Regions from separate parts of the Paenibacillus sp. S33 genome, predicted to be linked through region 3. Evidence: predicted binding sites of a transcription regulator. Region 3 holds the regulator's gene; each other region holds the start of a gene.
What was found. The regulator Rex, encoded in region 3, represses fermentation and respiration genes when NADH is low (regulators of the CRP and FNR family bind a similar motif). The targets are predictions, from matches to a motif close to TTGTGAAATATTTCACAA.
Positions count from the first base shown of each region.

Region 1: the regulator Rex is predicted to act here: its motif matches at 1,720-1,737, upstream of ACWGXJ_RS01055 (phosphoketolase family protein).
Region 2: the regulator Rex is predicted to act here: its motif matches at 1,815-1,832, upstream of ACWGXJ_RS04480 (DoxX family membrane protein).
Region 4: the regulator Rex is predicted to act here: its motif matches at 1,520-1,537, upstream of pflB (formate C-acetyltransferase).

Region 1 covers NZ_JBSIEZ010000001.1:232,740-235,956, forward strand. The annotation lists gene ACWGXJ_RS01045 (glycosyltransferase family 2 protein) at 1-486, opposite strand, end outside; gene ACWGXJ_RS01050 (GntR family transcriptional regulator) at 839-1,561, shown strand; gene ACWGXJ_RS01055 (phosphoketolase family protein) at 1,856-3,217, shown strand, end outside.
Region 2 covers NZ_JBSIEZ010000001.1:951,128-954,344, forward strand. The annotation lists gene ACWGXJ_RS04470 (alpha/beta hydrolase) at 1-148, shown strand, start outside; gene ACWGXJ_RS04475 (dioxygenase family protein) at 241-1,032, shown strand; gene ACWGXJ_RS04480 (DoxX family membrane protein) at 1,191-1,709, opposite strand; gene ACWGXJ_RS04485 (DUF3048 domain-containing protein) at 1,959-3,053, shown strand.
Region 3 covers NZ_JBSIEZ010000001.1:3,174,296-3,177,512, forward strand. The annotation lists gene ACWGXJ_RS14570 (amidohydrolase) at 1-1,098, opposite strand, end outside; gene ACWGXJ_RS14575 (redox-sensing transcriptional repressor Rex) at 1,085-1,738, opposite strand; gene dinG (ATP-dependent DNA helicase DinG) at 1,783-3,217, opposite strand, start outside.
Region 4 covers NZ_JBSIEZ010000001.1:3,332,216-3,335,432, reverse strand. The annotation lists gene adhE (bifunctional acetaldehyde-CoA/alcohol dehydrogenase) at 1-1,242, shown strand, start outside; gene pflB (formate C-acetyltransferase) at 1,571-3,217, shown strand, end outside.

The DNA of each region.
Region 1 (3,217 bases), 2.9 Mb from region 3:
TTCGTTCGCTGCTTCATAGTCAGCATTCCATAAGTTGGACTGCGTAAGTATGTTGCGACATTGTTCTTTTTCCTCAGGGGAAAAGTCAGGGTAATAATGGGTAAAAGCATCGTCCCACGAGTGAGGAATGCCTGAAAGCACGGACTTGGGATATTTACGGTGATAACGGCTCACGATCCTAATGAATTCCGGTAATACTACAAAGTCAGCGTCGCAGAAGATGATGTACAGCCCTTTTGCACGGCGCAGTCCCAAATTTCGAACGGCAGATCGACCGCGTTGTTCCTGATGTGACACATAGATAAGAGGATAGGATGCTTTGAAGCCTTCGACCATTTCTTTCGTTCCGTCTGTAGAACCGTCATCAGCTACAATGACTTCGAATAGTTGCTTTGGATAGGTTTGTGTCTCAAATGAAGCGAGTGTAAGCAACAATTGCTGGGCTCGATTATAGGTTGGAATGATGATGCTGTAGCGGATAGCCAATATGATCTCCCCTCCACCATTCTTATTAGAAAACGCTTGAACAAGATAAATAATAACAATGTATTCAAGGATTTTAGCCTGGTCTAGTCAAACATCCCTCCAGGTTCGAAACAGGCTTGGTCTTATTACCGATATTAAGGTGGGGGTTCTGTATCTTCTGCTGTTTTGCAGGTACGTTCAGTGGTGTTATGTATGTGTAATCATGGTATTATGCATAGAGATGTAAAGTAAAAGCGAGGGCGCTTCCTATCCGCTGAAAGCCCACTCAGCATACAGAAACAAACATGAGATGAAATGGGCAAGTTATGGTAAACTATATAGAGTTATAGAAGACCTGAAAGAGGAGTACTATATGACACAATTTGTCTATAAGCAAATTATTGACGATCTCAAGATGAAAATTTTTGCTGGAAAGTTTGCAGATATGAGATTGCCAGATGAACGTAGTCTTAGTGAGACTTACCAGGTTAGTCGTAGTTCAATTAAACGTGCTCTGACTAAAATGGAGAATGTCGGAATCATTTTCAAAAAACAAGGTTCCGGGACATTTATTAATCCATTATACATAAGAAATGAATCTATCTTTAACTACGAAGGCTCTAATCTAGGGGTCACTGATAATTTTCAAATGCATGGTAAAAAGCCAAAAATCAAAGTATTGAGTTTTGAGGTCATTCCGCCAACAGAAGAATTACAGCGCGATTTGTTCTTGGAGACTCATGATTTTGTTTACAAAATTGTCCGCTTACGTCTGTTTGATGATGATCCTTTTATGATTGAAACGGGCTATATCCCTATTAAAATTGTCCAGAATTTAAATCAGACCATTATCGAGGGGTCCATTTTTAATTATTTGGAAGACTCGCGGAACTTGGCTGTCACCAAATCTTTTTTATCCATTTTTGCAGAACCGTCCCAAGAGAATGATCAAAAGCTGCTTCATTTAAATGAAAATGAGCCTGTAGGTATTATGGAAGGCGTGTTCTTTTTAGATAACGGTACGCCATTTGAGTTTTCTCATATGCGATTTCATTACAAATATTTGAAATTTAACACCTTTGTATCGGTTCACTAATGATAAGACTGGAGAATTCTCCGGTCTTTTTTTTATGGTTTTGAGAAAAGGATTGGAGTCTGCGATTGCCTCGTTTATTGCAAATTTTATTGGTTTATAATTCTATATATTTTAATGTAAGAGCTTTTTTACTGTCTTTTTAATTTATATTTCATAGTATGTTCAAAATTTCACAAAATTGGACCGTATCACTTGTGAAAAAGGTTGAATTTAATCAGCGTAGCGTTATGATGTACATGTAGATGAAATTTCCGGAAATAAATTACAAACAAAACTACTTAGGGAGTGGACACCATGTCGTTATCACCCGTGTTAGCAGATTATTCATCTAAAACATATTTAGAAAAACTTGATGCATATTGGCGTGCAACGAACTACATTTCGGTAGGTCAGCTGTATTTAAAAGATAATCCTTTGTTGAGAGAGCCTTTAAAAGATTCAGATGTGAAGGTTAAGCCTATTGGACACTGGGGCACAATTCCGGGCCAAAACTTTATTTATGCACATCTAAATCGTGTTATTAATAAATATGATTTGAGCATGCTTTACATTGAAGGTCCTGGTCACGGCGGCCAGGTTATGGTTTCAAATTCTTATCTGGATGGAAGCTACACTGAAATCTATCCGCAAATTACACAAGATATCCCAGGTATGAAGAAATTGTTCAAACAATTCTCTTTCCCTGGCGGTATTGCTTCACATGCTGCTCCTGAAACACCTGGATCTATCCATGAAGGTGGAGAATTAGGTTACTCCCTTTCTCATGGTGTAGGTGCCATTCTGGATAATCCTGATCTGATTTCGGCTGTTGTTATTGGTGATGGTGAAGCTGAAACGGGCCCATTAGCCGCTTCGTGGTTCTCTAACCGATTTATCAACCCCATCACAGATGGTGCAGTGCTACCAATCTTGCACTTGAATGGCTTTAAGATTAGTAACCCAACGATTATGTCTCGTCAATCGAAAGAAGAATTGACCTCATACTTTAAAGGTTTGGGTTGGGAGCCGTTCTTTGTTGAAGGTGAAAATCCGGATCACATGCATCCAGAAATGGCGAAAGTATTGGATACGGCTATCGAGAAGATTGAAGCTATTCAAAAGAATGCGCGTGAAAATAATGACCTTACTCGTCCGGCGTGGCCGATGATTGTATTCCGTTCACCTAAAGGCTGGACGGGTCCGAAGGAATGGGACAACGTGCCGAATGAAAATTCATTCCGTGCCCATCAGGTTCCAATTCCGGTTGATCAAAAAAATATGCAGCACGCACCTGCTTTGTTAGAATGGCTGAATAGCTATAGACCAGAGGAATTGTTCGACGAAAACGGTCGTTTAAACTCTGAGCTTGCTGAAATTTTGCCTACAGGCGATAAACGCATGGGAATGAACCCTGTTGCGAATGCGGGTAACCTCATTAAAGACTTGAAATTACCGGATTTCCGTAACTATACGCTGGATAATTCCGTACCTGGTAAAGTGATTGCGCAAGATATGTCGGTTTTAGGGAAATACGTTAAAGATGTGGTTCTTTTAAATGAAGAAAATCGTAATTTCAGAATCTTCGGACCGGATGAAACGATGTCTAATCGCTTGGCTCCTGTTTTTGAAGTAACCAAACGCCAATGGATGGACCAAGTTATTGAACCTAATGATGAA
Region 2 (3,217 bases), 2.2 Mb from region 3:
AGAGGGGCGCTGTGATAAAGAGATTATTTTCCAGGGAGATCACACTTTCTCGTCAGGTAAAGAGCGGCAACGGCTGATTGATCGAACACTTGAATGGCTGGATGAACAGGAAAATATTCAACGGGATTGGCAGCACTGGATGATCTGATTTCAGTGTGTAACGGATTGTATTGGAAATTGCGCCTCCGCCGGAGTAAAATGGAAGAGTAACACTATACTGGCGTGTGGAGGTTGGCAGCGATGACATTACCCTCAATTTTTGTTGCGCATGGTTCACCGACACTGGCTGTAGAAAATAACGCATATACCAGCTTTCTTGCAAAGCTGGGCGCGAGCCTGCCCCGACCCAAAGGAATTGTCATTTTTTCCGCGCATTGGGATAGCCCCGATCAATGTATTGGCGCGGATGATCAGCATGCAGCGTTGCACGATTTCTATGGCTTTCCCGAAGAAATGTACTCAATTGATTACCCTGCACCAGGCGATCCAAAGCTGTATGAGGAGATAAAGCATCTGTTCAGTCAGCATAACCTGTTCCACCAGCCGGTTCGGAACCGAGGACTGGATCATGGAGCATGGGTGGTTTTACGGCATATATATCCTGATGCAGACATACCGGTCGTACCCTTATCCATTGATTCTCGGCGCGCTCCCCAGGAGCAATACGAGATTGGGCGGATGCTGGCGCCGTTGCGAGAACAAGGGATTTTGATTATCGGTAGCGGTGGATTGGTCCACAACTTGCGGACACTCAAGCAGACGAGTGAGCCAGCCGATTGGGCCGTTCAATATGATGACTGGATTGCACAGCAGCTTCAAGACTGGAATTTGCGTCACCTATTCCAATATGACAAGAAGGCTCCATATGCTAAACAGGCGGTACCTTCTTATGGAATAGAGCATTTTTCACCTTTGTTTTATGCGATGGGGGCTGCGGATCTTGAGCGCTCCGCGCGTAAGCTTTTTCAATCGTATGTCCTTGGCTCGTTAAGTCTCAATTGTTGGGCTTTTGGTCAAGAAAGTGATACGTAAATGTAAAAAAAGAACTTCCGAATCCACATGGTGTGTGGGAATGGAAGTTCTTTTGTGTATTTTGCGTCTTCGATTAATTAGAAGGCACGTGTATCGTGAGCATAACAGCGCAAAAAAAATAACCATTATCCCGGAGGATAACGGTTATTTTGGGATGGTTAAGCTATTTTTCGACTAGGGTCCGCTGGAAAGGTATCTTTATTTTTACGAAACAGTCCACGCAGGAAGGGCAATACCCAACGGTCAAAGCCAATTCTTCCGGCATTTGCACCAGCAACTACAAGGAAGATTTCAAACAGCAGGTAGATTGCATTGGTGCTTACTGTACCCGAGAACAGGAACGAGAAGTTCATAACCATAGCCATCAAAGCAGCCAGTGTAGTCAATGTACCGAGAAGCAGGCCAACCCCGACCAAGAACTCACCCAATGGGATCAGGACGTTGAACAAACCTACATTCGGCAGGGCAAAGGCTTCCAGGAACGATCCCCACCAGCCTTGTACAGCGGGATGGTCTCCACCTGTTTTAGCAATGGCCCCCGAGATAAATCCGCCTGCATCGAATCCACCTGTCAGCTTTTCAAGTCCGTGGGTCATCCATTCATAACCTAGATAAACCCGTACTACAGTCAGCAACCACATTGCGACTTTGTTTTCACGTAACCAGCTGTTAAACATTCAAACCACTCCTCTTTCTTAATCTATAATGTTGGTTGTATTTCATTTTGTTGGGGATGATCATCTTTGCTACACCTTTATTGTAGTAGGTTCAGTTACAGTTATTTGTGATAAAAATCACAAAGTCTGAATATTTTTTAAATTTTAATGTCTTTAGATAAGTATTCTATAGAATGGTTACGCTTCAATCAAGACAAAAACAGGAAATAAAGCTTATAATGAGAAAAATAACTAAGTGGAGGGATGAACTTGTCCGGGCCCATTTCCCAACGAAATCATTGGTTGCGTGTGATGGCCTCAGCTCTGTTATGCATGACGCTGATGTCTTGTACTGCTATGTCCAATACGGGTGAATCTGATTCCGTTCCCCAACCGACCAAGCAAGTAACAGAGAAGGAGGCACTTGAACCGCCGAAGGAGCAGTCTATTCCGGCATTTACAGCTCCGCTTACCGGTCTTCCGGTGGAGCAGCCTATTTTGGAGCGGCCGCTCGCTGTCATGATTAACAATGCTCCGGCTGCACGTCCACAGGCAGGGCTTAGCCAGGCAGACATGGTATATGAAGTTCTTGCAGAAGGCGGGATTACCCGTCTGGTCGCTTTTTTCCAAAGTCATGGTGGAGATGTAAAGATCGGACCGGTCCGTAGCATTCGACCGTATTTGATTGAGCTGGGCGAAACCTATGGTGCGTTGCCTATACACGCAGGGGGAAGCACAGATGCCTATGCGATTTTACAGCAGCAACGGAAGGAACATCTGGATGAGATTTCAAATGGAGGGGCTTACTTCTGGCGAAGCAAAGATCGTCGTCCTCCACATAATTTATACACAGACGTGAACAGACTGCGCAAAGGAAGCGATAGTAAAGGGTATGCCAAGCATACGGACGTTCCAGTATATTCTTACCTTAAATCCGGTGAAACCCCAGTTATGGTGGACGAGACAGCAGCATCTTTGCAAATTCGGTTTTTGCTTAAAAGCTATCGAGTATCTTATACCTATGATCCAGCGAATCAACAATATAAGCGTTTTGTGAACGAAAAGTCACATGTGGATCAAAATAATAACCAACAGCTCTCAGCAGCCAATGTTATTGTAATGAGCGCTAGACATCGAACGTTGGATGATGTGGGCAGATTAGGTGTTGAGCTGGACGGCAGTGGAGAGGCCATGGTGTTTCAACAAGGACAGTTAATACAGGCTGAGTGGCAGCATACACCAGGCGATGCGATTCGTTTTATGAAAAATGGGGTTGAAATCCCGTTAACGCCAGGTACATCCTATATACATGTGGTACCTGCAGATACTTCACTAAAGGAACATGTAACCATAGCAGCAAATTAGAAAACGAAATACACCTTTTTAGGAAAAAATTGTCGGATAATGACCTTCCATGTCGGGCACTGTATACGTATGTCATGAAATTTGCTTTTACAAACATTACAAAAACATTGATGAGTGTGATAAGATAGCAAAGGTTGTCTATTGCAGTCGAAACAGGTTGCGGA
Region 3 (3,217 bases):
AAAGTCAGCCTTGTTGCCTGCTGCCAACGCTCCTACTTCTTTTAAACCAATTGACTTTGCACCGTATTCTGTTGCCAGACGCAGCGCTTCACTTGCAGGAACTGCCGTAGGGTCACCAGATACACCCTTGTGAATAAGTGCTGCCAGACGCATTTCCTCGAACATATCCAGATTATTATTACTGGCAGGACCATCCGTTCCGAGAGAAACGGTAACCCCTGCACGCAGCAATTCAGGCACTCTTGCCACACCACTTGCCAGCTTCAAGTTGCTACCTGGGTTGTGCGAAACCGCTACACCACGTTCAGCCAGTAAAGCTATTTCTTCGTCGTTCAAATGAACGCCATGGGCAACAAGCGAGGGACGGGAGAAAAAGCCAAGCTTATCCAAGTGTGCAACTGGACGCAAACCGTAGTCTCGTACGTTTTGCTCCACTTCGGCGATCGTCTCAGACATGTGCGTATGCAGCGGCAAATCCAGATCATGCGCAGCTTGTACGAATTTTTCAATAAACGCAGGTGGACAGGTGTATGGCGCATGCGGTGACATCATCGTTGTAATACGCCCGTCTGCTTTACCATGCCAGTTACGCGCAAAAGTCACGGCCTCAGCCAGCTTGATTCGCTGTTCTTCCTCCGAACATAGTCCAATTGCTCCACGCATCAGACTTGCACGAATACCTGACTCTTCAGCTACACGAGCCACCTCATCCATATGATCGTACATGTCCAGGAAGGTCGTTGTACCACCTTTCAGCATTTCCAGCACAGACAACGACGTACCCCAGTACACGTCCGTAGATGTAAACTTGGCTTCCATAGGCCACATTTTTTCCTGAAGCCATACTTGAAGTGCCAAGTCATCTCCATGCCCACGCAGCAGAGACATCGCCGCATGACCATGAGTATTAATCAGACCAGGTAAAAACAAAAGCCCCTTACCATCGATCGCTTCCGTCTCTTCCTCACCGGAAGGCAAAGTCTCGCCAATGTAAGTAATGCGGCTATCTTCCACAATCATAAAACCATGGATTACCCCAGCTTCTGGTCCATTTACGGCAAAAGAGCCGTTTTTAATCATCCATTTATTCACTGTCATATTGTGTTTCTTCCTTTCCGTCCTCCAAATAATAAGCGAGGCTAAGCAAATCAGTTGTAAAGTCTGTGGCATGAATCCGAATGTTGGCCGGTGCCTTGAGAGTAGTCGGTGCAAAGTTCAGGATCGCTCCAATTCCGCTCTCAATAAGCCTGTCAGCCACGTGCTGTGCTTCAAAATCAGGTACGGTAATAATCCCGATTCGAATGTTTTTTTCTCTCACAGTCGCTTCCAGTTCATCCATCGGTTGCACGACCAATGTATTGATCTTGGTCCCTACCTTATCCGGAAACGCATCAAATACCGCTACAATCTTCATATTGTCTTTTAAATAAGCGTTATAATTCGAAAGGGCTTGCCCCAGATTACCCGCTCCGACCAATACTACATTAATTTGCTGATCGATTTTCAGGATATGGCGTATTTTCTCAATTAGATAAGAAACATCATAACCGATACCCTTCCGACCAAAATCTCCAAAATAGGCGAGATCTTTACGGATTTGGGCCGGGTTCAAATCTAGCCTCTGTCCCAACTCTTGAGAAGAGACCGTAGCCACCTCCCGTTTGTGAAGTGCATTCAGATAACGTAAATATACGGGTAACCTCCGTACGACAGCCTCTGAAATTTTATCTGATTTCATACTTGCTCCCCCTAATTGTAACGAACATACTTAGTGTCCGTCCGTTATGCCTCGGTCTCCGGGGCGGATTGGAGCCATTCGGCGATGCGGGGCACCATTTGCTCCGATGGCATATGCTCCATTTTTGGTCCCGGTAACGAGTACAAAAAGTGCTTTCCGTAATAGGATTCGATCACACGTGTATCGTAAACGATAACGACCCCGTGGTCGCTCGCTGTACGAACCAACCGACCAAATCCCTGTTTAAAGCGAATGACCGCTTGTGGTACAGACAGCTTCATAAATGGATTCTTCTTCTGCTGCTGGAGCAGCTCGCTTTTTGCCTCCAGCAACGGGTGATTCGGCGGTTGAAATGGCAAGCGAACAATGGCTAGACAAGTCAGAGCCTTCCCCGGAATATCGACGCCTTCCCAGAAGCTGCTGGTTCCCAGCAATACAGAAGCTTTGGCTTCCTGAAAACGGCGGGTTAGCTTGCTGCGACTCCCACTGTCCACTCCTTGTCCCAGCACAGTAATTTCGCTGGATGCTAAGGCCTCTTTGAGCGGCTCATACACTTGCCGGAGCATCCGATAGGAAGTAAACAGAACGAGCATTCTCCCCCGCGTCGCCTGAGCAGTCGCTCCTAGAGAGCTAACGAGCATATCTACAAAGTGTGCATCTCCTACACTGCCCTTCACGCTTGGGAAATCCCGTGGAATGACCAGCAACACCTGATCCCTGTAATTAAACGGTGACGGGAGCTGCGAAGTCATCAGCCGCTCTTGATCTGCGGCTTCCTGCAAGCCGAGCTGATCGATCATGTACTGAAACGACTTATCTACCGATAAGGTAGCAGACGTCAGAATAATGCTTCTTTTTTTGTCAAAAAACATTTCTTTCAACTGGCGGCTCACATCGACAGGCACCGCATAAAATTGTAATGATTTACTGCGGAATTGCCCACTCGCTTCGAGCCAGTATACGGTTGTTTCATCATCGAGTCGCATAAAAAAGCGCAAATTTTCTCGAATCCCCGCCAGATCCTTGAGCAGACCCGTGATATCTGTAATAAGGCTATCCGCCGCATAATCGTCATGCTCTTCCTTGACGTCCAGCATCAGCTTGTCGCCCTTGCGCAAAATTTCACTCATCGTTACATATAGCTGATTTTCCAAAGCCCCCGCCTGATCCCACTTTGCAGGCTTGGCTGAAGGTTTGAGACGGGAAGAAAACTGTCCTGTTTCACCCGGTGTCGCATCGCTTCGTTCTGGCAACATGCCAAACAGCTTGTCGCTTAGCAGGTCCCAAGTTTCCTTAACCTCTAACACGAGCGGATACATCTGATCGATGGTTGAGGCCCAATCCGTCGACTTCTCGTGCCCCGATTTCGCCAACTGTTGACGAAGTGAAGGCAGTTGTCCATTCTTGCTGTCTTTGAACAGTCGCGTCAGTGTATGCACGAGTGTGAAATATTTCATATGCATACCTAGGTGCTTACCA
Region 4 (3,217 bases), 160 kb from region 3:
ATGCAATGGTTCAAAGTACCTTCCAAAATCTATTTTGAGAAAAACTCGACACAGTATCTTGCTAAAATGCCTGATATCACACGTGTAGCCATTATCACAGACCCTATGATGGTACAACTGGGATATGTAGATCGTGTTATTCATTATCTGCATCAACGCCAAACACCAGTAGCTATCGAAGTGTTCTCTGAAGTAGAGCCAGATCCATCGACAGTTACGGTAGAACGTGGTACTGAAATGATGAGACGTTTCCAACCGGATTGCATCGTCGCACTGGGCGGCGGTTCCCCAATGGATGCTGCTAAAGGCATGTGGATGTTCTATGAATATCCAGATACTGATTTCAATAATTTAAAACAAAAATTCATGGATATCCGTAAACGGATTTACAAGTACCCACGTCTGGGCCAAAAAGCACAATTTGTAGCTATCCCTACAACCTCGGGTACAGGTTCCGAAGTTACATCGTTCGCAGTAATTACGGACAAAAACCTGGGCGACACGAAGTACCCACTGGCTGACTATGAGTTGACTCCTGATGTGGCAATTATTGACCCAGTGTTTGTATATTCGCTACCTAAAACAGCTGTAGCGGACACAGGTATGGATGTTCTGACACATGCTATCGAGGCTTACGTGTCCGTAATGGCTAATGACTACACAGATGGTCTGGCAATTAAAGCCATTCAATTGGTATTCCAATACCTAGAACAATCGGCTCTGACTGGTGATAAGCTGGCTCGTGAAAAAATGCATAATGCTTCTACACTTGCTGGTATGGCATTTGCTAATGCATTCTTGGGCATTAACCACAGTCTTGCACATAAATGGGGTGGACAATACCATACAGCGCATGGCCGCACGAATGCCATTTTATTGCCGCACGTCATTCGCTATAATGCGAAAAAACCGACAAAATTTGCTTCGTTCCCTAAATATTCGCACTTTGTTGCGGATGAGCGTTATGCAGAAATCGCGCGCATACTGGGACTGCCTGCACGCACCACCGAAGAAGGGGTTAACAGCTTGATCGAAGCGATCCGTAAAATGAACAAAACACTTGGTATCGAGGAATCGTTCCAACAAATCGGTTTCGATGCAAAGGATTTCGAATCACGTGTAGACTATCTGGCTGACCGCGCATTTGAAGATCAATGTACAACTGCGAATCCGAAGTTGCCACTGGTTACTGAGTTGGCTGATGTCTATCGCAATGCCTTCTACGGACGTTTTGACCAATAATATAATAGGTACGAAGAGGCTTGTGAAAAAGCATTTTCTCGTTCAATACCGATGCAGGCTCTCTATATAGAGGGCCTGTTGGTTTGGGAAGGGAGGTGAACGGCAAGGCTAAGGATATAGGCGTGAAGCTAGGGAAAATAAAGTGACAAAAATCACTCATATTGTGATTTTTGTCACATACTACACTCTATCATTATTCTACAATAAGGGTGTAAGAAAGGTCCCGACACTGAGCGTAAGGCATCGGTGAAAAGGCCGGGCTCAAGAAATAGCTTTATCGTGAAAAAAATCACAAGTCCGGAAGACCAAACAATTTGGAGGGATTTACATGTCGGTGATTGAGAGAGAATTACAAGAGCAACAATCTGGCTGGAGAGGTTTTAAAAAAGGCAAATGGACTAAAGAAGTCAACGTCAACGATTTTATTGAAACTAATATCTTACCTTATGTTGGCAATGAAGAATTTTTGGTTGGTCCTACCGCCAACACAACTGCATTGTGGGATATTGTATCCGATCTTACTAAAAAAGAGCTGGCAAACGGCGGCGTGCTTGATGTAGACGTGAATACGCCATCCACTATTATTTCACATAAACCGGGTTATCTAGACCGGGATAAAGAGCAAATTGTCGGTGTACAAACAGATGCTCCATTCAAACGCTCTTTGCAGCCGTTTGGTGGAATTCGGATGATGATCGACGCTTGTAAAGCCTATGGTTTTGAAGTACCAGAAAGTATCATTGATATCTTCACTCATATTCGTAAAACTCACAACCAAGGTGTATTTGACGCTTATACAGATGAAATGAGAGCAGCCCGTAAAGCTGGTATCATTACTGGTCTGCCAGATGCATACGGTCGTGGTCGTATTATCGGTGACTATCGTCGTGTAGCTTTGTATGGTGTAGCCTTCTTGATCCAAGATAAAAAGCTGCAACTGAAAAGCCTTGAAGTTGATTCCATGGAAGAAGACGTAATTCGTCTTCGTGAGGAAATTTCCGAACAAATTCGTGCTTTGAATGAACTGAAACAAATGGCTGCTGAGCACGGTTTTGATATTTCCAAACCTGCTAACAATGCGAAAGAAGCTTTCCAATGGGTATATTTTGGATATCTTGCAGCAATCAAAGAACAAAATGGTGCAGCAATGTCCTTAGGACGTGTATCTTCCTTCCTTGATATTTACTCTCAACGTGATATGGAAGAGGGTACAATGACAGAAGAACAAGCTCAAGAACTGGTCGATCATTTTGTTATGAAATTGCGTATTGTTAAGTTCTTGCGCACACCTGACTATAATGAACTGTTCAGTGGAGATCCAACTTGGGTTACTGAGTCCATTGGTGGTATGTCCGTAACTGGAGAAACTCGGGTAACTAAAAACAGCTTCCGTTTCCTGCACACCCTCTACAATCTGGGACCTGCACCGGAGCCGAACCTGACTGTACTGTGGTCGGAAAAATTGCCTGAAGGCTTCAAAAAGTATTGTGCGAAAGTTTCTATTGAGACTAGCTCCATTCAGTACGAAAATGACGATCTGATGCGTCCAATTTATGGAGACGATTATGGTATTGCTTGTTGTGTATCGGCAATGAAAATCGGTAAGCAAATGCAATTCTTTGGTGCTCGTGCCAACTTGGCTAAAGCTCTGCTGTATGCAATTAACGGTGGTAAAGATGAAAAATCTGGCGTTCAAGTAGGGCCTGAATTCCCAGCCATTACAGGTGAAGTTCTGGATTATGAAGAAGTGTTGAGCCGCTTCAAACCTATGATGGAATGGTTGGCAAAACTGTACATGAACACTTTGAATGTTATTCACTACATGCATGATAAATATAGCTACGAACGCATTGAAATGGCGTTGCATGATCGTGATATTCTCCGTACCATGGCTTGTGGTATTGCGGGTCTGTCAGTTGCTACCGACTCCTTGAGTGCCATTAAATTTGCAAAAGTTAAACCAATCCGTAACGAA